DNA from 3 places in the Streptomyces sp. NPDC048416 genome. Region 1 is predicted to be linked to each of the others. Evidence: predicted binding sites of a transcription regulator. Region 1 holds the regulator's gene; each other region holds the start of a gene.
The links. The regulator HrcA, encoded in region 1, represses chaperone genes, less so after heat shock. The targets are predictions, from matches to a motif close to TTNGCACTCNGNNNNNCNGAGTGCNAA.
Positions count from the first base shown of each region.

Region 2: the regulator HrcA is predicted to act here: its motif matches at 4,782-4,808, upstream of groL (chaperonin GroEL).
Region 3: the regulator HrcA is predicted to act here: its motif matches at 4,505-4,531, upstream of groES (co-chaperone GroES).

Region 1 covers NZ_JBICXU010000001.1:44,451-52,222, forward strand. Annotated here, with positions in the region: gene ACGFW5_RS00205 (nitronate monooxygenase) at 1-600, opposite strand, end outside; gene dnaJ (molecular chaperone DnaJ) at 803-1,939, opposite strand; gene hrcA (heat-inducible transcriptional repressor HrcA) at 1,940-2,959, opposite strand; gene ACGFW5_RS00220 (MBL fold metallo-hydrolase) at 3,114-3,851, shown strand; gene ACGFW5_RS00225 (DUF3097 domain-containing protein) at 4,102-4,944, shown strand; gene hemW (radical SAM family heme chaperone HemW) at 5,552-6,784, opposite strand; gene ACGFW5_RS00235 (AMP-dependent synthetase/ligase) at 6,865-7,772, opposite strand, start outside.
Region 2 covers NZ_JBICXU010000021.1:76,909-84,680, forward strand. Annotated here, with positions in the region: gene ACGFW5_RS24185 (trehalose-6-phosphate synthase) at 1-432, opposite strand, end outside; gene ACGFW5_RS24190 (glucosyl-3-phosphoglycerate synthase) at 519-1,466, opposite strand; SAM riboswitch class I at 1,600-1,762, shown strand; gene thrC (threonine synthase) at 1,779-3,125, shown strand; gene ACGFW5_RS24200 (MoaD/ThiS family protein) at 3,423-3,698, shown strand; gene ACGFW5_RS24205 (cold-shock protein) at 4,101-4,304, shown strand; gene groL (chaperonin GroEL) at 4,938-6,563, shown strand; gene ACGFW5_RS24215 (DUF4097 domain-containing protein) at 6,802-7,548, shown strand; gene ACGFW5_RS24220 (hypothetical protein) at 7,755-7,772, shown strand, end outside.
Region 3 covers NZ_JBICXU010000030.1:21,761-29,532, forward strand. Annotated here, with positions in the region: gene ACGFW5_RS28660 (hypothetical protein) at 1-309, shown strand, start outside; gene ACGFW5_RS28665 (hypothetical protein) at 390-755, shown strand; gene ACGFW5_RS28670 (methyltransferase domain-containing protein) at 1,288-2,580, opposite strand; gene ACGFW5_RS28675 (polysaccharide deacetylase family protein) at 2,579-3,487, shown strand; gene ACGFW5_RS28680 (polysaccharide deacetylase family protein) at 3,507-4,415, shown strand; gene groES (co-chaperone GroES) at 4,676-4,984, shown strand; gene groL (chaperonin GroEL) at 5,098-6,723, shown strand; gene ACGFW5_RS28695 (hydroxyacid dehydrogenase) at 6,814-7,772, opposite strand, start outside.

The DNA of each region.
Region 1 (7,772 bases):
GAGGGCGATCAGGGTGAGCAGCCCGATGCCCGAGCCGCCGGCCTGGGGGTCGTCGCGGTAGGTGCCCTGGTGGCCGCCGGCCTCGATGCCCTGCACGCACACCGCGTCCGCGCCGGCCCACTGCGCGGCCTGCGCCTCCTGGGGCGTCGTCACGGTGACGACCGTGTACGTGCCGACCTTCGCGAACGCGTCGAGGACCGTGCGGTCGGGGCAGCCGAAGGTGAACGAGACGACCGGCACCGGGTCCTCGCGCAGGATGGCCAGCTTGGCCTCGTAGTTGTCGTCGCCCCCGGTGTCGGTGTCGCCCAGCGGGGTCTCGTACCAGGTGGCCTCGCCCGCGAGCTGGTGGCGGTAGACCTCTAGGGCGGCGGGGTCGGTGTGGGGGTCCTGGGGCATGAACAGGTTGACGCCGAAGGGCTGGCCGGTCAGGCCGCGCACCTGCTTGATCTCCTGGTACATGCCGTCGGCGGTCTTGTACCCGGCGGCCAGGAATCCGAGCCCCCCGGCCTCGGAGACGGCCGCGGCCAGCGCCGGACCGGAGGCGCCGCCCGCCATGGGCGCCTGCACGATCGGATACCGGCAGAGATCGGTCAAAGCCATGTTCGCATCGTGCCACGGTGTTGCTCCCGCGCCGAATCGCCGCTTGCCACCCGGGTCGTGACCCTCGCCACCCCGCCCGGGGACTCCGCCCCCGAACGCCCGCTCCGTAAACGCCGCAGGGGCCGGCCCGTGGCTCGATCCGGGTCCGGCCCCCGAGGAAGAAGGGGGCTACGGGGTCGTCCCCGTAGCCCCCTTCAGCGGCTCAGCGCCCGTTGAACGCGTCCTTCAGGCGGGAGAACAGACCCTGCTGGCCGGGCTGGAACTGGCCCGTCGGGCGCTCCTCGCCGCGCAGCTTGGCCAGCTGGCGAAGGAGGTCCTCCTGCGCCGGGTCCAGCTTGCTCGGGGTCAGGACCTCGACGTGCACGATGAGGTCGCCGCGCCCGCCGCCGCGCAGATGCGTGATGCCGCGCCCGTGCAGCGGGATGGACTGGCCGGACTGGCTGCCCGGGCGGATGTCCACCTCCTCCATGCCGTCGAGCGTCTGGAGCGGCACCTTGGTGCCGAGCGCCGCCGCCGTCATGGGGATGGTGACCGTGCAGTGCAGGTCGTCGCCGCGGCGCTGGAACACGTCGTGCGCCAGCTCGTGGATCTCCACGTACAGGTCGCCCGCGGGGCCGCCGCCGGGGCCGACCTCGCCCTCGCCCGCGAGCTGGATCCGGGTGCCGTTGTCGACACCGGCGGGGATCTTCACGGTGAGGGTGCGCCGCGAGCGGATGCGGCCGTCGCCCGCGCACTCCGGGCACGGAGTGGGGACGACGGTGCCGAAGCCCTGGCACTGCGGGCAGGGCCGCGAGGTCATGACCTGGCCCAGGAAGGACCGGGTGACCTGGGACACCTCGCCGCGACCGCGGCACATGTCACAGGTCTGCGCGGAGGTGCCGGGGGCCGCGCCCTCGCCCGAACAGGTCGTGCACACCACCGCGGTGTCGACCTGGATCTCCTTGGTGGTGCCGAAGGCCGCCTCGTTGAGGTCGATCTCCAGGCGGATCATGGCGTCCTGGCCGCGGCGGGTGCGCGAGCGCGGGCCGCGCTGCGATGCCGTGCCGAAGAAGGCGTCCATGATGTCCGAGAAGTTGCCGAAGCCGCCCGCGCCGAAGCCGCCGGCCCCGCCGCCGCCCGACGACGACAGCGGGTCCCCGCCGAGGTCGAAGACCTGCTTCTTCTGCGGGTCGGAGAGGACCTCGTAAGCGGCGTTGATCTCCTTGAACCGCTCCTGGGTCTTCGGATCGGGGTTCACGTCGGGGTGGAGTTCCCGCGCGAGCCTCCGGAAGGCCTTCTTGATCTCGTCCTGTGATGCGTCGCGGCGCACGCCGAGTACGGCGTAGTAGTCCGTGGCCACTTACGACTCCGCCAGGATCTGTCCGACGTAACGTGCCACTGCGCGTACCGCTCCCATCGTTCCGGGGTAATCCATGCGGGTCGGTCCGACCACGCCGAGTTTGGCGACCGCCTCGCCGCCGGAACCGTAGCCGACCGAGACGACGGACGTGGAGTTCAGGCCCTCATGGGCGTTGTTCTCGTGCCCGATACGTACGGTCATGCCCGATTCCTTGGCCTCGCCGAGCAGCTTGAGGAGCACGACCTGCTCCTCAAGTGCCTCCAGCACCGGCCTGATGGTCAGCGGGAAGTCGTGTCCGAAGCGGGTCAGATTGGCGGTGCCGCCGATCATCAACCGCTCCTCGGTCTCTTCGACCAGGGTTTCGAGGAGGGTGGCGAGGACCGTCGAAACGGTGCCCCTGTCCTCCGGTTCAAAGGACTCCGGCAGATCCTGCACCAGTTGCGGCACGTCCGCGAAGCGGCGTCCCACCACCCGCGCGTTGAGCCGGGCCCGCAGGTCCGCGAGCGAGGCCTCGCCGAACGGCGCCGGGCAGTCCACCATGCGCTGCTCGACCCGGCCGGTGTCCGTGATCAGCACCAGCATCAGCCGGGCCGCGGCAAGTGAGAGGAGTTCCACATGCCGCACCGTCGACCGGGTCAGCGACGGGTACTGGACGACCGCGACCTGCCGGGTCAGCTGCGCGAGCAGCCGCACCGTACGGGCCACGACATCGTCCAGGTCGACCGCGCTGTCCAGGAAGTTCTGGATCGCGCGGCGCTCCGGCGACGACAGGGGCTTGACGCCCGCGAGCCGGTCGACGAAGAGCCGGTAGCCCTTGTCGGTCGGGATGCGGCCGGCGCTGGTGTGGGGCTGGGCGATGAAGCCCTCCTCCTCCAGGACCGCCATGTCGTTGCGCACGGTCGCCGGTGAGACGCCCAGCGCGTGCCGCTCGGTCAGGGCCTTCGACCCGACCGGCTCCTCGGTGCCGACATAGTCCTGGACGATGGCGCGCAGCACTTCAAGCCTGCGTTCACTGAGCATCGCGCACACCTCCCGTTGCCGTCCGTTTTGGCACTCACTGTGTTCGAGTGCCAGCAATCCCCGGCCAGTGTACGGCCGACGGGTACGCCCCTAGCAAGGCGGCCGACCACGCTACCTCGCGGCGTCGCCCGTCGATTGCGGATAGCGTCGCGTCATGGACATCCGTCGGGACGACATCCGTTGGGACGACTTCGGCTGGGAGCGGCTGGGTGACGGAGTGGGGCGCAGACGCCTTCCGGGCTGGGACGCCACGGTCGCGCTGGTCGCCGGCGCGAGTTCGCTCCTGCTGTTCGACACGGGGGCGACGCTGCGCGAGGGCGCCGAACTGCGGGCCCAGGCGGAAGCGCTCTTCGGCCGCCGTGTGACCCACATCGCGCTCAGCCACCCCCATTTCGACCACGTGCTCGGCACGGCCGCCTTCTCCGGGGCCGAGGTGTACGGAGCCGTCGGCATCGAGCGGGTCATGACCGCCGAGGAGATGCGCTCCGACGCCGTGGCGCAGGGCGTGCCCGAGCGGGACGCCGCCGGGGCCGCCGATGTGCTGGTGCTGCCCCACCACGCGGTGTCCGGCGAGTGGACCCTGGATCTGGGCGGCCGCCAGGTGCTGCTGGCCAACGTGGGGCCCGGGCACAGCGGCCACGACCTCGTCGTCCTGGTGCCCGCGGGCAAGGGGTCACCGGAGATCGTCCTGTGCGGTGACCTGGTGGAGGAGTCGGGCGAGCCCCAGGCGGGACCCGACGCGGTCGGCGCGCGCTGGCCGGCCGCGCTCGACCGGCTGCTCTCGCTCGGCGGCGACGAGGCGGTGTACGTGCCGGGGCACGGGGCGGTGGTGGACGCGGCGTTCGTCCGCGCCCAGCGTGACCAACTCGCCCTCCGATTCGGCGTGTCGTAGCGAGGACCGCCCGTATCGTCGCTCCCATGCGCAGCCACAGCCCCCGTCCGGCCCCGCCCTGACGGCATCCCCCGGGGGCCGACCCCCGGACCCCCGGCCGCAACCCCGCCCTGCCCAACCGCCCCGAATGATGAGGCCATGCGCAGCTACAGCCCCGATCTGACCCCGCCCTGACTGCATCCCCCGGGGGCCAACCCCCGGACCCCCGGCCGCAACCCCGCCCTGCCCAACCGCCCCGAATGATGAGGCCATGCGCAGCTACAGCCCCGATCTGACCCCGCCGTGGAAGAAGAAGCAGGCTCCGGTTCCTGAGGTTCCCGCCGAGGCCGACCTCGTCGTCGAGGAGGTCGCCACCGGGTTCTGCGGAGCCGTGATCCGCTGCGAGAAGACGGTGCAGGGGCCGACGGTCACGCTGGAGGACCGCTTCGGCAAGCACCGGGTGTTCCCGATGGAGCCGCGCGGTTTCCTCCTCGAAGGCCGGGTCGTCACCCTCGTACGGCCCTCGGCCTCCGCGCCCGCGCCGGTACGCCCCGTACGCACCGCGTCCGGTTCGGTGGCCGTGCCCGGGGCGCGCGCCCGGGTCGCGCGGGCGGGCCGCATCTACGTCGAGGGCCGGCACGACGCGGAGCTCGTCGAGCGGGTGTGGGGCGACGATCTGCGCATCGAGGGCGTCGTCGTGGAGTACCTGGAGGGCATCGACGACCTCCCTGCGATCGTGGCCGAGTTCGCCCCGGGGCCGGACGCGCGGCTGGGTGTCCTGGTCGACCACCTGGTGCCGGGCTCCAAGGAGTCCCGCATCGCGTCGTCCGTGACCCACCCGGACGTACTGGTCGTCGGGCACCCGTACATCGACGTGTGGGAGGCCGTGAAACCGTCCTCCGTCGGGATCGAGGCGTGGCCGGTGGTGCCGCGGGGGCAGGACTGGAAGACGGGGGTGTGCCGGGCGCTCGGGTGGCCCGAGAACACGGGGGCGGCGTGGCAGCGGATCCTGTCGGGGGTGCGGTCGTATCGCGACCTGGATCCGTCCCTGCTCGGCTCCGTGGAGCACCTGATCGACTTCGTCACGGCGCCTGTGCCGGCCGGCCCCGAGTAGTTCAGGGGCGCGGGGCCGTCGACCCCGGGTGCCCTACTGGGGGGGGCGGGGGGTGTCGACGCCGGGTGCCCAACTGGCGGCGCGGGGGGGGTGTCGATCCCGGGTGCCCTACTGGCGGCGCGGGGGGGTGTCGATCCCGGGTGCCCTACTGGCGGCGCGGGGCCGTCAGCACCGGATGCCGTACTGGCGGCGCGGGGGCCGTCGACCCCGGGTGCCCTACTGGGGGTGCGGGGGGAGGTGTCGACGCCGGGTGCCCTACTAGGGGCGCGGGGAACTGCGCGGGTGCCCCAGCACGGTCCGCACCCGAAATGCGGCGGGGTTGCTGGGGCTTCGCCCCAGGCCCCGGGGGATGCCCCACCCCGCCCCTTCCCGAAACCCTCCGGGGGTGGAAAGAGGGGCTGAGGTCCAGGCTTCTGGGGCTCTGCCCCAGACCCCGTTCGCGCCTAAAGGGCGCTCGTCCTCAAACGCCGGACGGGCTGAAGATGCCCATGCCGCCCGGCATCGAGTGGTTGAGGGCCGCGGGGAACCGCGCAAGAAGCGACCACGACCCGCGCCCGAAAGCGAAACGGGGTTCAAGGGGCGCGGGGAACCGCGCGAGCGGGGTGGGTCAGTCGACCAGGTCCCGGACGACCGCGTCGGCCAGCAGCCGGCCCCGCAGGGTCAGCACCGCCCGCCCCGCCGCGAAGGCGGACTCCGACAACAGCCCCGCCCCCACCGCACCCCGCGCCGCGGAAAGCCCCGCAGGCCGCAGCAGATCGAGGGGGCACCCCTCGCGCAGGCGGAGCTCCAGGAGGATGCGCTCCACCCTGCGGTCCTCCGAGGACAGCAGCTCCCGGCCCGCGCCGGGAGAGCGGCCCTGCGCCAGCGCGGCGGCATACGCGCCCGGGTGCTTCACGTTCCACCACCGCACCCCGCCCACATGGCTGTGCGCCCCGGGCCCGGCGCCCCACCAGTCGGCCCCGCGCCAGTACAGCTCGTTGTGCAGGCAGCGCCCCGCGTCCGTGGTGGCCCAGTTGGAGACCTCGTACCAGGAGTAGCCCGCCGCGCCCAGCACCTCGTCCGCGATGAGGTAGCGGTCCGCGTGTTCGTCGTCGTCCGTCATCGGGACCTCGCCCCGGCGGATGCGGCGGGCCAGCTGCGTACCCTCCTCGACGATGAGGGCGTACGCGCTGATGTGGTCGGGTCCGGCGCCGACGGCCGCGGTGAGCGAGGCCCGCCAGTCGTCGTCGCTCTCGCCGGGGGTGCCGTAGATCAGGTCCAGGTTGACGTGGTCGAAGCCCGCCGCGCGCGCCTCGGCGACGCACGCCTCGGGGCGGCCCGGCGTGTGCGTACGGTCGAGGACCTTCAGGACGTGCTGCCGGGCGCTCTGCATCCCGAAGGACACCCTGTTGAAGCCGCCGGCCCGCAGCTCGGCCAGGTACGCGGGGTTCACGGACTCCGGGTTCGCCTCGGTCGTCACCTCCGCGTCGTCGGCGAGGCCGAATTCGTCGCGTACCGCCGCCAGCATGCGGACGAGGTCCGCCGCCGCGAGCAGGGTCGGCGTGCCACCACCGACGAAGACGGTGCGCACCGGACGCGGGTCCCCGTCGAGCACCTTGCGGGCCAGGCGGATCTCCTCGACGACCATGTCCGCGTAGTTGTCGCGGGAGGCGAGGACGCCGCCCTTGCCGACCAGTTCGCTCGCCGTGTACGTGTTGAAGTCGCAGTAGCCGCAGCGCGTCGCGCAGTACGGAACGTGCAGGTAGAAGCCGAGCGGCCGCTCCCCGGCGCCCTCCAGGGCAGGGCGGGGCAGTGACCCGTCCTCGGGCATGGGCTCACCATCGGGCAGTACGGAAGGCATGCCCCCATTGTCCGGCACGCCGGGAGCGGCCGGGGCCGCCCGGGGGAGCCCCGCCCCGCCTCCGCCGCGTGGGCCCCCGCTCAGGCCTCCCGCGACCCCGCGTACATCTCGTCGATCAGCCCCCGGTACTCACGCTCGACGACCGGCCGCTTCAGCTTGAGGCTCGGCGTCAACTCGCCGTGTTCCACGTCGAGATCGCGCGGAAGCAGCCGGAACTTCTTGATCGTCTGCCAGCGCTGAAGGCCCTCGTTGAGACGCTTGATGTAGCCCTCGACCATCTCCACCGTCTGCGGGGCCGCCACCACCTCGGCGTACGGGCCGGCGATGCCCTGCTCCTTGGCCCAGCCGAGGATCGTGGGCTCGTCGAGGGAGATGAGCGCGGTGCAGAAGTTCCGGTCGGCGCCGTGCACCAGGATGTTGGAGACGAACGGGCAGACCGCCTTGAACTGGCCCTCGACCTCGGCGGGCGCGATGTACTTGCCGCCGGACGTCTTGATGAGGTCCTTCTTGCGGTCGGTGATGCGCAGGTAGCCGTCCGCGGACAGCTCGCCGATGTCCCCGGTGTGGAACCAGCCGTCGGACTCCAGGACCTCGGCGGTCTTCTCGGGCAGCCGGTGGTAGCCCTCCATGATGCCGGGGCCGCGCAGCAGGATCTCGCCGTCGTCCGCGATGCGCACCTCGGTGCCGGGCAGCGGCTTGCCGACGGTGCCGGTGCGGTAGGACTCGCCCGGGTTGACGAAGGACGCGGCGGAGGATTCGGTGAGGCCGTAGCCCTCCAGGATGTGGATGCCGGCGCCCGCGAAGAAGAAGCCGATGTCGGGCGCCAGCGCGGCCGAGCCGGAGACGCAGGCCCGCAGCCGACCGCCGAACGCCTCGCGGATCTTGCTGTAGACCAGCGCGTCGGCGACCTTGTGCTTGGCGGAGAGCGCGAAGGGGGCGCCGGGACGGCCGGTGCGGCGGTAGTTGTCCTGGCTGACCTTGGCGTACT
Region 2 (7,772 bases), on a different contig from region 1:
CCCGTCCGCCGCCTCCGCCGCCAGCGCCTCGGCGAAGGCCCGGTTGTACGCCTCGTAGGACGCCCACTGCCGCCGGAACTCCGCGTCGAAGACCGGTTCGAGCGGCGTCTGGTACAGCATGTGCTGGACGAACCACAGCACCGAGTTCGCGATGCCGTTGTACGCGTCGGCGAATACGTCCGCCTCGATGTCCAGCATCCGGACGCCCTGCTCGCCCACGCCCCGCCGCACCGCCTCGCGGTCGCCCTCGCCGAGCGCCGCGCACACCCACACCGAGTCCACGTCGGAGCCGATCGCGCTGAGCCCGGAGACGAGGCCGCCGCCGCCCCGCCTGGATTCGAGCGAGCCGTCCTCGTTGAGGACGTACGAGACGGGGCCGCGGTTGGACGCGACGAGGACCTGAGCCCGGGGGGATGTGTGCGCGGTGACCATGATGCGGAACCTAGCCCGCCCCGCAATACCTCAAACACCCGTACGCCCGACCCCATGGACGGGATCGAGCCACCCCTCTGGACCGGTTACGCCGCCCGGTGCACCTGGTACTCCTCGATCTCCCGCATCGGGGGCCGCTCCTCGGTGTCCACCGCGTACGTGCGCGGCACGAAGCCGTGCTCGCCGCGTTCGAACTGGGTCAGCTCGGGGCGTACGAGGTGGCCGCGGGACAGCCGCAGCTGGGCGGTGCGGTAGATCGCGGCGGCCATCCGGCCGAGCGCCTGGCCGTCCTGGTGGCGGTGCTTGCGTACGCCCACGTCGACCTGGGCCAGCGCGTCGAGCCCCACCGTGTGCAGCGCGTCGACGAGGAGCGCGAGCTCGACCCCGTATCCGACGGGGAAGGGAAGCCGTTCGAGCAGGGCGCGCCTGGCGGCGTACTCCCCGCCCAACGGCTGGACGATTCCGGCCAGTTGGGGCCAGTGGAGGTTGAGCAGCGGGCGCGCCACCAGCTCGGTGACCCGGCCGCCCTGGCCCGCGGCCGTGCCGAGCGGACGGTCGTACATCGCCTTGACGAAGTCCACGTCCGGGTCGGTCAGGAGCGGCCCCACGATGCCGGAGACGAACGTCGCGTCGAAGTCCTTGAGGTCGGCGTCGACAAAACACACCACGTCGCCGCTGGTCACAAGGAGCGAGCGCCACAGCACCTCGCCCTTGCCGGGCAGCGCGGGCAGCGCAGGCAGGATCGCGTCGCGGTGCACGACCCGGGCCCCGGCGGCGGCCGCGACCTCGGCCGTACGGTCGGTGGAGCCGGAGTCGACGACCACCAGTTCGTCGACGAGCGGCACGGAAGCGGTCATCAGCTCCCGCCGGACCGTGGCCACGATCTCGCCGACCGTGGCCTCCTCGTCGAGCGCGGGCAGCACCACGCTGACGGTCGTTCCCGTACGGTGTTTCGCGGCCAGCATCCGCTCCAGCGGCCGCTCGGCCGCGGACCAGGAACGCCTGCTCAGCCAGCGTTCCACCTCTTCCAGCACGGTCGTCGGCCTCCTTGTGTGATCCATCTCGCGGTTCGGACGACTATCTCAAGCGTCCAGGGCTTCGGTTACAGTCTTGAACAACGCGAGGGACCGTCGCATGCCGGGGGTCCCCACGCCGACAATCGAATACCGCTCATCCAGAGGGGCAGAGGGAAACGGCCCGTTGAAGCCCCGGCAACCCTCCAGTCGGTTCTCGTCGATCACGTACGCACGTCGATCAAGACACGAGGCCACCGGCTAGGGAAGGTGCCAAATCCGTCTCATGGCGAAGTTCGCCCTGAGGAAGATGAGGAGAAAGGGCCTCCCTCCATGTCTGCACAGACTGCCGAAAGCCGCACCACCGCCGAGACCACTTCCGGCACCCCTTCCACGACCTCTTCCGGTACTGCTTCCGGCACCCCGGTCGATCTCGGTCCGGCGTCCGCGCTTTCCTGCCGCGAGTGCGGCCAGCGTTTCGAACTTGGCCCGATCTTCGCCTGTGAACTGTGTTTCGGACCGCTCGAAGTGGCTTATGACCTGCCGCTCGGCGACCCCGAGGCGCTGCGCAAGCAGATCGAGGCCGGTCCCGAGAACATCTGGCGTTACGCGCCGCTGCTGCCCGTCCCCGCCGACGTGGCCGACAAGCCGAACCTGAACCCCGGCTTCACCAAGCTCGTCAAGGCCGAGAACCTGGCGCGCGAACTGGGCGTCGAGCCCGGCAAGCTGTTCGTCAAGGACGATTCCGGCAACCCGACGCACTCCTTCAAGGACCGCGTCGTCGCCCAGGCCCTTGAGGCCGCCCGCGCCTTCGGCTTCACCACGCTCTCCTGCTCCTCCACCGGAAACCTCGCCGGCGCGGTCGGCGCCGCCGCCGCGCGGGCCGGCTTCCGCTCCTGTGTGTTCATCCCGCACGACCTGGAGCAGGGCAAGGTCGTCATGGCCGCGGTGTACGGCGGCGAGCTCGTCGGCATCGAGGGCAACTACGACGACGTGAACCGCTTCTGCTCCGAGCTCATCGGCGACCCGCTGGGCGAGGGCTGGGGCTTCGTCAACGTCAACCTGCGTCCGTACTACGGCGAGGGTTCCAAGACGCTGGCGTACGAGATCTGCGAGCAGCTCGGCTGGCAGCTGCCCGACCAGCTGGTCATCCCGATCGCCTCGGGCTCGCAACTCACCAAGATCGACAAGGGCCTTCAGGAGCTCATCAAGCTCGGCCTGGTCGAGGACAAGCCGTACAAGATCTTCGGCGCCCAGGCCGAGGGCTGCTCCCCGGTGTCGACGGCCTTCAAGGCCGGGCACGACGTCGTACGCCCGCAGAAGCCGGACACCATCGCCAAGTCGCTCGCCATCGGCAACCCGGCGGACGGCCCGTACGTCCTGGACATCGCGCGCCGAACCGGCGGTGCGGTGGAGGACGTCAACGACGAGCAGATCGTCGACGCCATCAAGCTGCTCGCCCGCACCGAGGGCATCTTTGCGGAGACCGCGGGCGGCGTGACCGTCGGCGTCACCCGCAAGCTCATCGAGGCCGGCCTCCTCGACCCGTCGCTCACCACGGTCGTGCTCAACACCGGTGACGGACTGAAAACCCTGGACGCGGTGGCCGCCACGTCCCAGGCGACGGCAACCATCCGCCCGAGCCTGGACGCCTTCCGCGACGCGGGCCTGGCCCACTGAGTCCTTGCCGGACGACGGCGAGGCTGAGGCGGGCCTGGCCCGCTGAGCCTCTGCCGACTGGCGGCCGGGCGGCCCGGGTCCGGCTCGGCGCGGGTCCGGCTCGCTGCGCCCGTGCCGCTTGACGGCGCGGGTACCGGCCTGCCGGGCCGCTGTCGGTGACGATGCGGGTGACCGCCGACCGGCCACCGACCGCCCGCCGACCGGCCGCTGACCCGTCTTGCCGACGACGCGCCGGAGCCCCGACGCCTGGCGCGCCGCCCGGACCACTGCTGAACGATCGACTAGGAGTACCGAACCATGAGCGTGAACGTCCGCATCCCCACGATCCTCCGCACCTACACCGGCGGCAAGGCCGAGGTCACGGCCGACGGCGCGACCCTCGCCGAGGTCATCGCCGACCTGGAGAAGAACCACACGGGGATCGCCGCACGCGTCCTGGACGACCAGGGCAAGCTGCGCCGCTTCGTCAACGTGTACGTCAACGACGACGACGTCCGCTTCGAGCAGGGTCTGGAGACGGCGACGCCCGAGGGCGCGGGCGTGTCGATCATCCCGGCGGTCGCCGGCGGCTGAATCAGCGCCTCCGCCAATTCGGAATTGCCCCCTCCACATAAGAAGCGGAGGGGGCAATTCAACATGGTTGAGCGGGGTACAGTTGGGGAAAGCCCCTTCGCTTCGAGTGCCAAGCGCATATGAGAACGCGACAACATGGGGTCAAAGTCTGTGAGCCCTTTGCGCCTTAAGTGCGCTTTGCCCGGCCCGACTTGCCCCGGAATGTTGAATTGATGGCATTCCGTTCCACGAGTGCGCCCGGAATTCTCGTCCGATTGACCTGTTGCAGAGGGCAGTTGGGCAGATACATTCAGCCGCGGTCGACGCGTTCCGGCGCACACCCTCTCCTGTCGGAGGGTGCAGGTCTGACCCGGGTCCGCGAAGTGTGGTCCCGTGCAAGGGCCAGTAATAGGGGAGTTAGGCATGGCTCAGGGCACCGTCAAGTGGTTCAACGCGGAGAAGGGGTACGGCTTCATCGCGGTCGACGGTGGTGCGGATGTTTTCGTCCACTACAGCGCGATCCAGATGGACGGTTACCGCACCCTTGAAGAAGGTCAGCGAGTCGAGTTTGAGATCTCGCAGGGCCAGAAGGGTCCACAGGCGGACATGGTCAAGCTCGCCGTCTGATCTCGGCGCGATCGGCCACCGACGCACTCACGCATGAAGGGGGCTGCCCTAAAGGGTGGCCCCCTTCACGCGTCCCCCGCCCTAGACCCCGCTCGCCCCAGGTCGGCAGCCGGAAACGGACCCAGGGGCGCGGGGAACGGCGCAAGGCTTTTGGGGGCGCGGGGAACTGCGCGACCGGCCACGCACGGTCGGCAGCCGGAAGCGGACCCAGGGGCGCGGGGAACGGCGCAAGGTTTTTTGGGGGCGCGGGGAACTGCGCGACCAGCCACGCACGGTCGGCAGCCGGAAACGGACCCAGGGGCGCGGGGAACGGCGCGAAAAGCGAGCACGGTCCGCAGATGCCGACGGGAGCCGGGCGCGGGGGCGCGGGGGCGGAGCCCACGCCCACCCCGAGGGACCGCGCGACACCGGTAAGTGGAGGGGCCCGGTTCAAGAGACTCGCTTGCACTCGCAGGGGCCGAGTGCTAATCATTGGGCTTAGCACTCTCCGAGTGAGAGTGACAGAACTTGGATCGAGTCAGTGAGGTCCGCAGACCGCGTGGGGCAAGGAACCACAAGGGCTGCAGGCCGTCCGTCGCGGGCACCGGCACGGTCCACGAAGAACGCCACCCCTGTCCGGGAGGACCACTTCACATGGCCAAGATCATCGCGTTCGACGAGGAGGCACGGCGCGGTCTCGAGCGCGGGATGAACCAGCTCGCCGACGCCGTCAAGGTCACCCTCGGCCCCAAGGGCCGCAACGTCGTCCTCGAGAAGAAGTGGGGCGCCCCCACGATCACCAACGATGGTGTTTCCATCGCCAAGGAGATCGAGCTCGAGGACCCGTACGAGAAGATCGGCGCCGAGCTGGTCAAGGAAGTCGCCAAGAAGACGGACGACGTCGCCGGTGACGGAACGACCACCGCGACCGTCCTCGCCCAGGCCCTGGTGCGCGAGGGTCTGCGCAACGTCGCCGCCGGCGCCAACCCGATGGCCCTGAAGCGTGGCATCGAGAAGGCCGTCGAGGCCGTCTCCGCCGCCCTCCTGGAGCAGGCCAAGGACGTGGAGACCAAGGAGCAGATCGCTTCGACGGCCTCCATCTCCGCCGCCGACACCCAGATCGGCGAGCTCATCGCCGAGGCGATGGACAAGGTCGGCAAGGAAGGCGTCATCACCGTCGAGGAGTCGCAGACCTTCGGGCTTGAGCTTGAGCTCACCGAGGGCATGCGCTTCGACAAGGGCTACATCTCGGCGTACTTCGCCACCGACATGGAGCGTATGGAGGCGTCGCTCGACGACCCGTACATCCTGATCGTCAACTCGAAGATCAGCTCCGTCAAGGACCTGCTCCCGCTCCTTGAGAAGGTCATGCAGTCGGGCAAGCCCCTGCTGATCATCGCCGAGGACGTCGAGGGCGAGGCCCTGTCGACCCTGGTCGTCAACAAGATCCGTGGCACCTTCAAGTCCGTCGCCGTCAAGGCTCCGGGCTTCGGCGACCGCCGCAAGGCCATGCTCGGTGACATCGCCATCCTCACGGGCGGCACGGTCATCTCCGAGGAGGTCGGCCTCAAGCTGGAGAACGCCGGTCTCGACCTGCTCGGCCGCGCCCGCAAGGTCGTCATCACCAAGGACGAGACGACGATCGTCGACGGTTCGGGCGACAGCGACCAGGTCCAGGGTCGCGTCAACCAGATCCGCGCCGAGATCGAGAACTCGGACAGCGACTACGACCGCGAGAAGCTGCAGGAGCGCCTGGCGAAGCTCGCCGGCGGTGTTGCGGTCATCAAGGCCGGTGCCGCGACCGAGGTCGAGCTCAAGGAGCGCAAGCACCGCATCGAGGACGCCGTTCGCAACGCGAAGGCGGCCGTCGAGGAGGGCATCGTCGCCGGTGGTGGCGTGGCCCTGCTCCAGGCCTCCGCGGTGTTCGAGAAGCTCGAGCTCGAGGGTGACGAGGCGACCGGCGCCAAGGCCGTGAAGCTCGCCCTGGAGGCTCCGCTCAAGCAGATCGCCGTCAACGGTGGTCTTGAGGGTGGCGTCATCGTCGAGAAGGTGCGCAACCTGCCCGTCGGCCACGGCCTGAACGCCGCGACCGGTGAGTACGTCGACATGATCGCCGAGGGCATCATCGACCCGGCGAAGGTCACGCGCTCCGCGCTCCAGAACGCCGCCTCCATCGCGGCGCTCTTCCTCACCACCGAGGCCGTCATCGCCGACAAGCCGGAGAAGGCCTCTGCGGCCGGCGCTCCGGGCGGCATGCCGGGCGGTGACATGGACTTCTGATCCCGAACGGATCGGTAGCTCCATGTAGGTAGCTGTACGCCGAGGGCGGCACCCCCACCAAAGGGGGTGCCGCCCTCAGGCGTTTCCCGTCCGCCCCCTCCCGTGGGGTTCGGGAAACCGAACGTCGGCCCGGGTGCTGGCACCATGGTGCGCGGTCTTCGCACAGGGTTACGTTGGTGACCGGAGGGGGCGAGCACGGGGGTCGCCCAACGGGATTGATTTCGGGGGCACTTCACTCATGAGCACCACCCAGCTGCGGATCCGCACGTTCGCGGCCGTGACCCTCACCGCGCTCGCGGTGGGCGCGCTCGGCGCCTGCGGTCCACTGGAAGACAAGACGTTCAAGGACGACGCCACTGTCAAGGACACGATCACCGCGGTGCGCATAGACGGAAAGTCGGACGGCTTCCGGGTGCGGGGCAAGCAGGGCGTCACCAAGCCGGTCGTGCACCGCGAGATCACCTACCGAGGCAAGTCCAAGCCGGACGGCCCGACGTACCACGTGGAGAACGGCGTCCTGGTGCTCGGCGGCTGCTCGGGCCAGTGTTCGGTGGACTACACGGTCGACGTCCCCGCCGGCGTCCCGGTCACCGGGTCCACCACGGCGGGCGGGCTGAACTTCTCCTCCGTCGGCTCGGTGAAGGTGTCCGCCGAGGACGGCCGGATTGTGGTGAGCGGCGCGACGGGCCCGGTCGACCTCCGCACCACCAACGGCTCGATCGAGGCGAAGGGCCTGAAGGGCGCGGGCGTCACAGCGCGGGCGTCGAACGGCTCGATCTCCCTCGCTCCGGGCACCGCGCAGGACGTCACCGCCCAGACCGCCAACGGCAGCATTACCGTGACCGCACCGCCCGCCAAGTACCACGTCTCGGCGCAGACCCAGAACGGCAACAAGAAGCTCGGCATACCGGACGACCCGACCGCCGCCCACCACGTGAACCTGACGACGGACAGCGGCGGCATCACCCTTCAGTCCGCGCAGTAGGGCGTTGCGGAAGGTAAGCCACCGGATGCCCCGCGGCCCACGTTGGCCTGTTTCAGTCGCTCTTTGCGACGGGACGACTGTGAACTGCAACTACGCGTAGTTAGAGTTGCGGTTGAGATCGGGGCTGTACGGGGGAGGGCGTTTTGGGAACGAGCGAGAGCGGAGCGGGAACGCAGTCACTGCCTTGGGCGTTCAACGTTGCCGAGGTGGCACAGAAGGCTGCT
Region 3 (7,772 bases), on a different contig from region 1:
CGCAGGATCCGTGAACTCCTGCGCCAGTGGGCGGAGTTGGACCGGGATCCGGTGCTCGACCGCAATCTGGGCAGGCCCGGCCTGAGCCTCGCCTGGCTCGTTCCCTCGGCCGTGCTGTGCGGGGCGGGCCTGACCGTCTGCCTGGTGCTGCCCGCGACCGCCGACCCGGGGCACGACACGTACGCCGTCGTCGTCTACGGCATGGGGCTCGGCCTGATCTGCTGGCTCACCGGTCTGGTCGGCGTGGTGAAGGCGGCGGCGTACCGGCGCTGGGTGCAGCGCTCGCTCGCGCTGGCGGCCCGGCGCTGAAGCCGCGCTCCGAACCCGGCTCTATCCTGGGGAAGTTGCGGCGCCGCGCGGCGGCACATTCCGGGGGAAGGACGGTCGTCATGGCCTGGTACTGGTGGATTCTGATCGTTTTCTGGATGGGCGGGTTCGGCTGGGCGATCGACAACGGCCGGACGGCTCTGCGGACGCGGCACGAGCGCAAGATGGAGCGGCTTGAGGCGGCCCGGCAGGAACGTCTCGCCGTCGAGGCCGCGCACAAGACGCCGGAGCCGGTGTGCGGGTGCACGCACCATTTGGCCAAGCATGCCAAGGGTGGGAAGTGTCATGAGCGGGTTGAGGTTCCGGTCGCCTGGGACGAGAGCAAGAAGCCGCTGCGGTTCGAGGCGGGGCAGTGCAACTGCCAGCAGTACGTGGGGCCGCAGCCCCTCGCCCAGATCTACGCGGAACCCCTGACCGACCTGGACTGACCCCACCTTGCGCAGTTCCCCGCGGCCCTGGCGGGGCTGTTTCTTGGCGGGGTGTTCGGTTGAGGCCGCTTCAGCCTGTCCGGCGTTTGAGGACGAGCGCCCTTTAGGCGCGAACGGGGTCTGGGGCGGAGCCCCGGAGGCCCGGCTTTCGGGTGCGGATTGTGCGTGGTTGGTCGCGCAGTTCCCCGCGCCCCTGGCGGGGTTGTTTCTTGGTGGGGTGTCCGGTTGAGGCCACCTCAGCCTGTCCGGCGATTGAGGACGAGCGCCGTTCAGGCGCGAACGGGGTCTGGGGCGGAGCCCCGGCAACCCCGCCGTTTTCGGGTGCGGATCGTGCTGGGGCACCCGCGCAGTTCCCCGCGCCCCTGTAGGGCACCCGGTGCCGGTGGTCGCGTCGGCCGTGGCGGAGCCGCGTAAAGGGCACAGCCCCGCGGCCCTGTAGGGCACCCCGTACGGCGTGGTCTCGTCGGCCGTGGCGGAGCCGCGCAAAAGGGCGCAGCCTCGCGCCCCTGTAGGGCACCCGGTGCCGAGGTGGTCAGGCTGGGTGGCCCAGGAGCATGGTGGGGGCGCCGGCCACCCTGGTCAGGAAGACCGTCGCCGAGTTCGGCCCCCGCGGCTTCACCCTGCGGCGGATCTCCTCCGGCTCCACCGCCGAACCCCGCTTCTTCACCGTCAGGACACCCACCTCCCGCTCCCGCAGCAACGCCTTCAACTTCTTCAGGTTGAACGGCAGTTGGTCGGTGATCTCGTACGCCGATGTGTACGGGGACGCGTACGGCGCGTCACTCGTCACGTACGCGATCGTCTCGTCGATCAGCCGGCCCCCGCACCGCGAGACGATCTCGGCGACCAGGTGCGCGCGGATGACCGCGCCGTCCGGCTCGTACAGGTAGCGGCCGACCGGCCCGACCGGCGGCGCGGCGAGCGGGGTGGCCGTCCACAGGTCGGCGGACGCGGGCAGCAGGGTGGCGCGGACCGCCCCCGGGGTCGTCCCGCCGCCGAACCACAGCACCGCCTCCTTCACATCGCCCCCGTCCGAGATCCACTCCGCCTCGGCCTGCGGCGGGATCGCCTCGTGGGGGATGCCGGGCGCGATCTTCAGCGCGGCGAAGGGGGCCGCGAGGGCCGCCGAGACCGCCCACGACAGGGGCGGTGAGTACGCCTCGGGGTCGAAGATGCGGCCCCGCCCGCCCCGCCGTGCCGGGTCCACGAAGACGGCGTCGTACGGGCCCGTGTCGATGTCCGTCACATCCGCGCAGCGCACCTCGATCAGCTCCGCGAGGCCGAGCGCCGCCGCGTTGGCGCGGGCCACCGCGGCCGTCAGCGGGTCGCGGTCGACCGCGAGGACCGAGATCCCGGCCCGCGCGAGGGCCAGCGCGTCGCCGCCGATGCCGCAGCACAGGTCCGCGACGCTGCGCACGCCCCGCGCGGCGAAGGCCCGCGCGCGGTGGGCCGCGACCGAGGCGCGGGTGGACTGCTCGACGCCGTTCGGCGTGAAGAACATCCGGTACGCGTCCGCCTCGCCGAACTTCGCGACCGCCCGCTGCCGCAGCCGCGCCTGCCCCAGCGCCGCCGACACGAGCTCCGGGCCGTGCTCGCGGCGCAGCCGGGTGGCGACCGCGAGTTCCTGGGAGGGGTCGTACTCCCGCAGGGAAGCGAGCAGGGCGCGGCCCTCTTCGGCCAGCAGGAGGGAGAAGGTGTCGAGGTCGTTCACCCCGCCATTGTCGTCCAGGAGCGACCCGGCTGTGGGCCAGGCGGGCGACGGTGGGCCCGGGACGGCGGTGTCGTGCGGGTTGCGGGGTTCCCGCCTGACAGGATGCGGCGCCATGCAACTAGTAGGACAAAAGGGTAAAACCCACACCAGGGTCGCCGCCTGTGCCGCACTGGGACTCGCCGCCGCCCTCCTCGCCTCGGGCTGCTCGTCCGAGGACGCCGGCTCGGGGCGACCCGGGCCCCAGGCCGCCAAGCAGGGCCCCGCCGGAGCCCTGGCCAACTACTCCGAGCAGCTGAAGCGCGCCGAGACCGCCCGGCTCGCCGCCGTCAAGAAGTGGGGGCTCGCCAAGGCGCCCCTGCTCGCGCCCCCCGCACCCGCCGTCAAGCCGAGGATCACCAACCGGCCGGGGTTCGAGACGGACGGCGGCGACTCGCTGCCGCCCGTCTTCACCACCGTCCCGACCAAGGACAAGATCGTCTTTCTGACGATCGACGACGGCGCCGAGAAGGACCCCACCTTCCTGAAGATGATGCAGGAACTGCGCATCCCCTACAGCGCGTTCCTCAGCGACTACCTCGTGAAGGACAACCACGAGTACTTCAAGAAGATGCAGGGCCTCGGGGTCACGCTCAACAACCACACCATCAACCACCGCTACATGCCGGCGCTCTCCTACGAGGAGCAGCGGCACGAGATCTGCGACCAGCAGGACAAGATCGGCCAGTGGGCGGGCAAGCGGCCCCGGCTGCTCAGGCCGCCGTACGGGAACTACAACGAGGACACCCTCAAGGCGGCCAAGTCGTGCGGGATCACGGCCGCGCCGCTGTGGGCGGAGGAGGCCTTCACCGACCACATGGAGTGGCGCGAGTGGGACCAGGACCTGCACCCCGGTGACATCATCCTGACCCATTTCCGCGGGCGCGCGGACTGGAACGGGACCATGCCCGACATGGTCCGCCAGGTGATGAAGGTGATCACCGACAAGGGGTACGCCGTGGCCCGTCTTGAGGACTACGTGTGAGCGGGCCCGGGGAGCCGAGGTGAGGCGGGCGCGCCGGTTGCGGGCCGCCCTGGCCGGGCTGCTCGCGGCCGGCGCGCTCCTCGGCCCGCTGGCCGGGTGCTCGGAACCGGCTGCGCCCGTCGCCCCGTTCAGAAGGCTCGGACACCGGGCCGCCCAGCACACCGTGCCGCGCGCCGGGTCCGACGCGCGGATGGCCGCCGCACGGCGCTGGGGACTCGCCGCCCCACTGCCGCCGGCCCCGCGGCCACCGGCCCGCCGGGCCGGCGCGCACATGCCCTTCGTCGTCGACCGCGTCGCGGTGCGGGCGAAGGTGGTCTTCCTGACCTTCGACGACGGGCCGGGCGATGACCCCGCCTTCCCGCGCATGGTCCGCGATCTCCACCTGCCGCTCGCCCTGTTCCTCACCGGCGACGGCGACGGCGACGGTAGCGGCGGCGGCAGCGGCGGCGGCGGCGGCAGCGGTACGGGGACGGGTGCCGGGGCCGGCGCCGCGGTCGCGTCCGCCCGCGCCCGCGTCGACGAGCTGCGGGCCCTGGGCGCCGGAGTCCACAACCACACCCTGAGCCACCCCGACCTGCGGACCCTGGACTACGCGCGGCAGCGGGCGGAGATCTGCGGCCAGCAGGACCGGCTCGCCGCCCGGTTCGCAAGCCGCCCGAGACTGTTCCGGCCGCCGTACGGGGCGTACGACGCGGGCACCCTGCGCGCCGCGCGGGAGTGCGGGGTGCGCGCGGTCGTGCTGGCCCGCGTCACGATGACGGCCGACGGCCCGCGGTATGCCAGGGGCGCCCGGTCCCTGCGTCCCGGTGACATCGTGCGGGTCCGGCTGCCGGATCCCGGCGCGAGCGCGACCCGGCTGACCGCGCGGCTCCTGGAACACATCAGGGCCCGGGGGTTCACGGTGGGCCGCATCGAGGACTACCTCTGAGCGGCCGGGTGCGCCGGGCCAGGCCTGGCCGAAAACTGCGCGGTGGGTGGCCTGGAACCCCGGCGCGCGTCCGCCGCGACGGTGCGAGATTGGCACTCCGCTTGACCGAGTGCTAACCGCCGTCCTAGTCTCGCTTCTGGCACTCCCCACCGGAGAGTGCCAGTAGCGACGGGCAGGTCCGGCACCCGCGACGACGGATCCACCTGGTCGCCACCCCAGACAGTTAACCCCGTGAGATCTCCGAAGGGGGAGACCGGACCGTGACGACCACCAGCTCCAAGGTTGCCATCAAGCCGCTCGAGGACCGCATTGTGGTCCAGCCGCTCGACGCCGAGCAGACCACCGCCTCCGGCCTGGTCATTCCGGACACCGCGAAGGAGAAGCCCCAGGAGGGCGCCGTCCTCGCCGTGGGCCCGGGCCGCTTCGAGAACGGCGAGCGCCTGCCGCTCGACGTGAAGGTCGGCGACATCGTGCTGTACAGCAAGTACGGCGGCACCGAGGTGAAGTACAACGGCGACGAGTACCTCGTCCTCTCGGCTCGCGACGTGCTCGCGATCATCGAGAAGTAATTTCACCGAAGCGAATGCTTTGAGAGCTGCGCCCCTGGTCACCCCGCTGATTGCCGGGCGGCGAGGGGCGCAGTGTCATGAACCCGAGTTTTCGAGAGGGCTGAACCGCTCCCATGGCGAAGATCCTGAAGTTCGACGAGGACGCCCGTCGCGCCCTTGAGCGCGGCGTCAACAAGCTGGCCGACACGGTGAAGGTGACGATCGGCCCCAAGGGCCGCAACGTCGTCATCGACAAGAAGTTCGGCGCCCCCACCATCACCAACGACGGTGTCACCATCGCCCGCGAGGTCGAGCTGGACGACCCGTACGAGAACCTGGGCGCCCAGCTCGTCAAGGAGGTGGCGACCAAGACCAACGACATCGCGGGTGACGGCACCACCACCGCGACCGTGCTGGCCCAGGCGCTGGTCCGCGAGGGTCTGCGCAACGTCGCCGCCGGTGCTTCCCCGGCCGCCCTGAAGAAGGGCATCGACGCCGCGGTCAAGGCCGTGTCCGAGGAACTTCTCGCGACCGCCCGTCCCATCGAGGACAAGACCGACATCGCCGCCGTGGCCGCGCTGTCCGCCCAGGACAAGCAGATCGGCGAGCTCATCGCCGAGGCCATGGACAAGGTCGGCAAGGACGGTGTCATCACCGTCGAGGAGTCCAACACCTTCGGTGTGGAGCTTGAGTTCACCGAGGGCATGGCCTTCGACAAGGGCTACCTCTCGCACTACATGGTCACCGACCAGGAGCGTATGGAGGCCGTCCTCGACGACCCGTACATCCTGATCAACCAGGGCAAGATCTCCTCGATCCAGGACCTGCTGCCGCTCCTGGAGAAGGTCATCCAGGCCGGCGCCTCCAAGCCGCTCCTGATCATCGCCGAGGACGTCGAGGGCGAGGCGCTCTCCACCCTGGTCGTCAACAAGATCCGCGGCACGTTCAACGCCGTGGCCGTCAAGGCCCCGGGCTTCGGCGACCGCCGCAAGGCCATGCTCCAGGACATCGCCACCCTCACCGGTGCGACCGTCATCGCCGAAGAGGTCGGCCTCAAGCTCGACCAGGCCGGTCTTGAGGTGCTGGGCACCGCGCGCCGCGTCACCATCACCAAGGACGACACCACGATCGTCGACGGCGGCGGCAACAGCGCCGACGTCGAGGGCCGCGTCAACCAGATCAAGGCCGAGATCGAGTCCACGGACTCCGACTGGGACCGTGAGAAGCTCCAGGAGCGCCTTGCGAAGCTGGCCGGCGGCGTCTGCGTGATCAAGGTCGGCGCTGCCACCGAGGTCGAGCTCAAGGAGCGCAAGCACCGTCTGGAGGACGCCATCTCCGCGACCCGCGCCGCGGTCGAGGAGGGCATCGTCTCCGGTGGTGGCTCCGCCCTGGTGCACGCCGCCAAGGTCCTGGACGGCAACCTCGACAAGACCGGCGACGAGGCCACCGGTGTCTCGGTCGTGCGCCGCGCCGTCGTCGAGCCGCTGCGCTGGATCGCCGAGAACGCCGGCCTTGAGGGCTACGTCATCACCTCCAAGGTGAGCGAGCTCGACAAGGGCTTCGGCTTCAACGCCGCGACCGGCGAGTACGGCGACCTGGTCAAGGCCGGCGTCATCGACCCGGTCAAGGTCACCCGCTCCGCCCTGGAGAACGCCGCCTCCATCGCCTCCCTGCTGCTCACGACCGAGACCCTGGTCGTCGAGAAGCCGGCCGAGGAGGAGCCCGAGGCCGGTCACGGCGGTCACGGTCACTCCCACTGACGCACCCCGTCAGCGGTAGCCGCACGTAGGTGAGGCCCGGCATCCCCTTGGGGGGTGCCGGGCCTTCGGCGTTCTGGTACGGCCGCCCGGTTACGCCGAGCGTCCCAGGGACAGCGGGTGGACCGGGTCCGTGAACGGCAGGCCGACGGCGAAACGCTCCACCTCGTCCAGTGCCTGATCGGCCATCCGGTACAGCTCGTTGCCCAGCGAACCCGCGATGTGCGGGGTCAGCAGGACGTTGGGAAGGTCGTACAACGGGCTTTCGTGGGGCGGTAGTTCGGGGTCCGTCACGTCGAGGACCGCGTGCAGGCGGCCGCTGAGCAGTTCGGCGAGCAGGGCCGGTTCGTCCACCAGGGAGCCACGCGCGGTGTTGATCAGCGTGGCGCCCGTCGGCATCAGGGCCAGCCGGCGCGCGTCGATCATGTGGTGGGTCTCGGGCAGCTGGGGCGCGTGGACGGAGACGACGCTGCTGCGGGCGCAGAGCGCGTCCAGGCTCACCTGTTCGACGCCGAGCGATGCCGCTTGTGTCGCGCTCACGTACGGGTCGTACAGCAGGACCTCGAAGTCGAAGGGGCGCAGGAGCTCGATGACGCGCCGCCCGACGCGGGAGGCGCCGACCAGGCCGAGAGTGCGCCGGTAGTTGCCGGTGTGCTCGGTCTCGCCGAGCCAGGCGGGAGCGGTGCGCAGCTCGGCGTACCGCTGGGCGGAGCGCAGCACCTCCTTGCCCGCGAAGAGGATCGCGGCCAGCGTGTACTCGGCGACCGGCAGGGCGTTGGCCGCGGCTGCCGACGTCACGGCGATGCCGCGTTCCCAGCACGCGTCGGTGATGTGGTGCTTGACGGAGCCGGCCGCGTGGACGACGGCGCGCAGCTGCGGGGCCGCGTCCAGGACGTCCTTGGTGAGCGGGGGAGCGCCCCAGCAGGTGAGCAGGACGTGGGCCTCGGCGAGGGCTTCGGCGACCGGGCCGGTGGGCGTCGTGAGGTCGTGCGCGACCAGATGGGGATCGGTACGGGTGAGGGCGGTGAGCCGGGTGCGGTGACGCTCGGCGA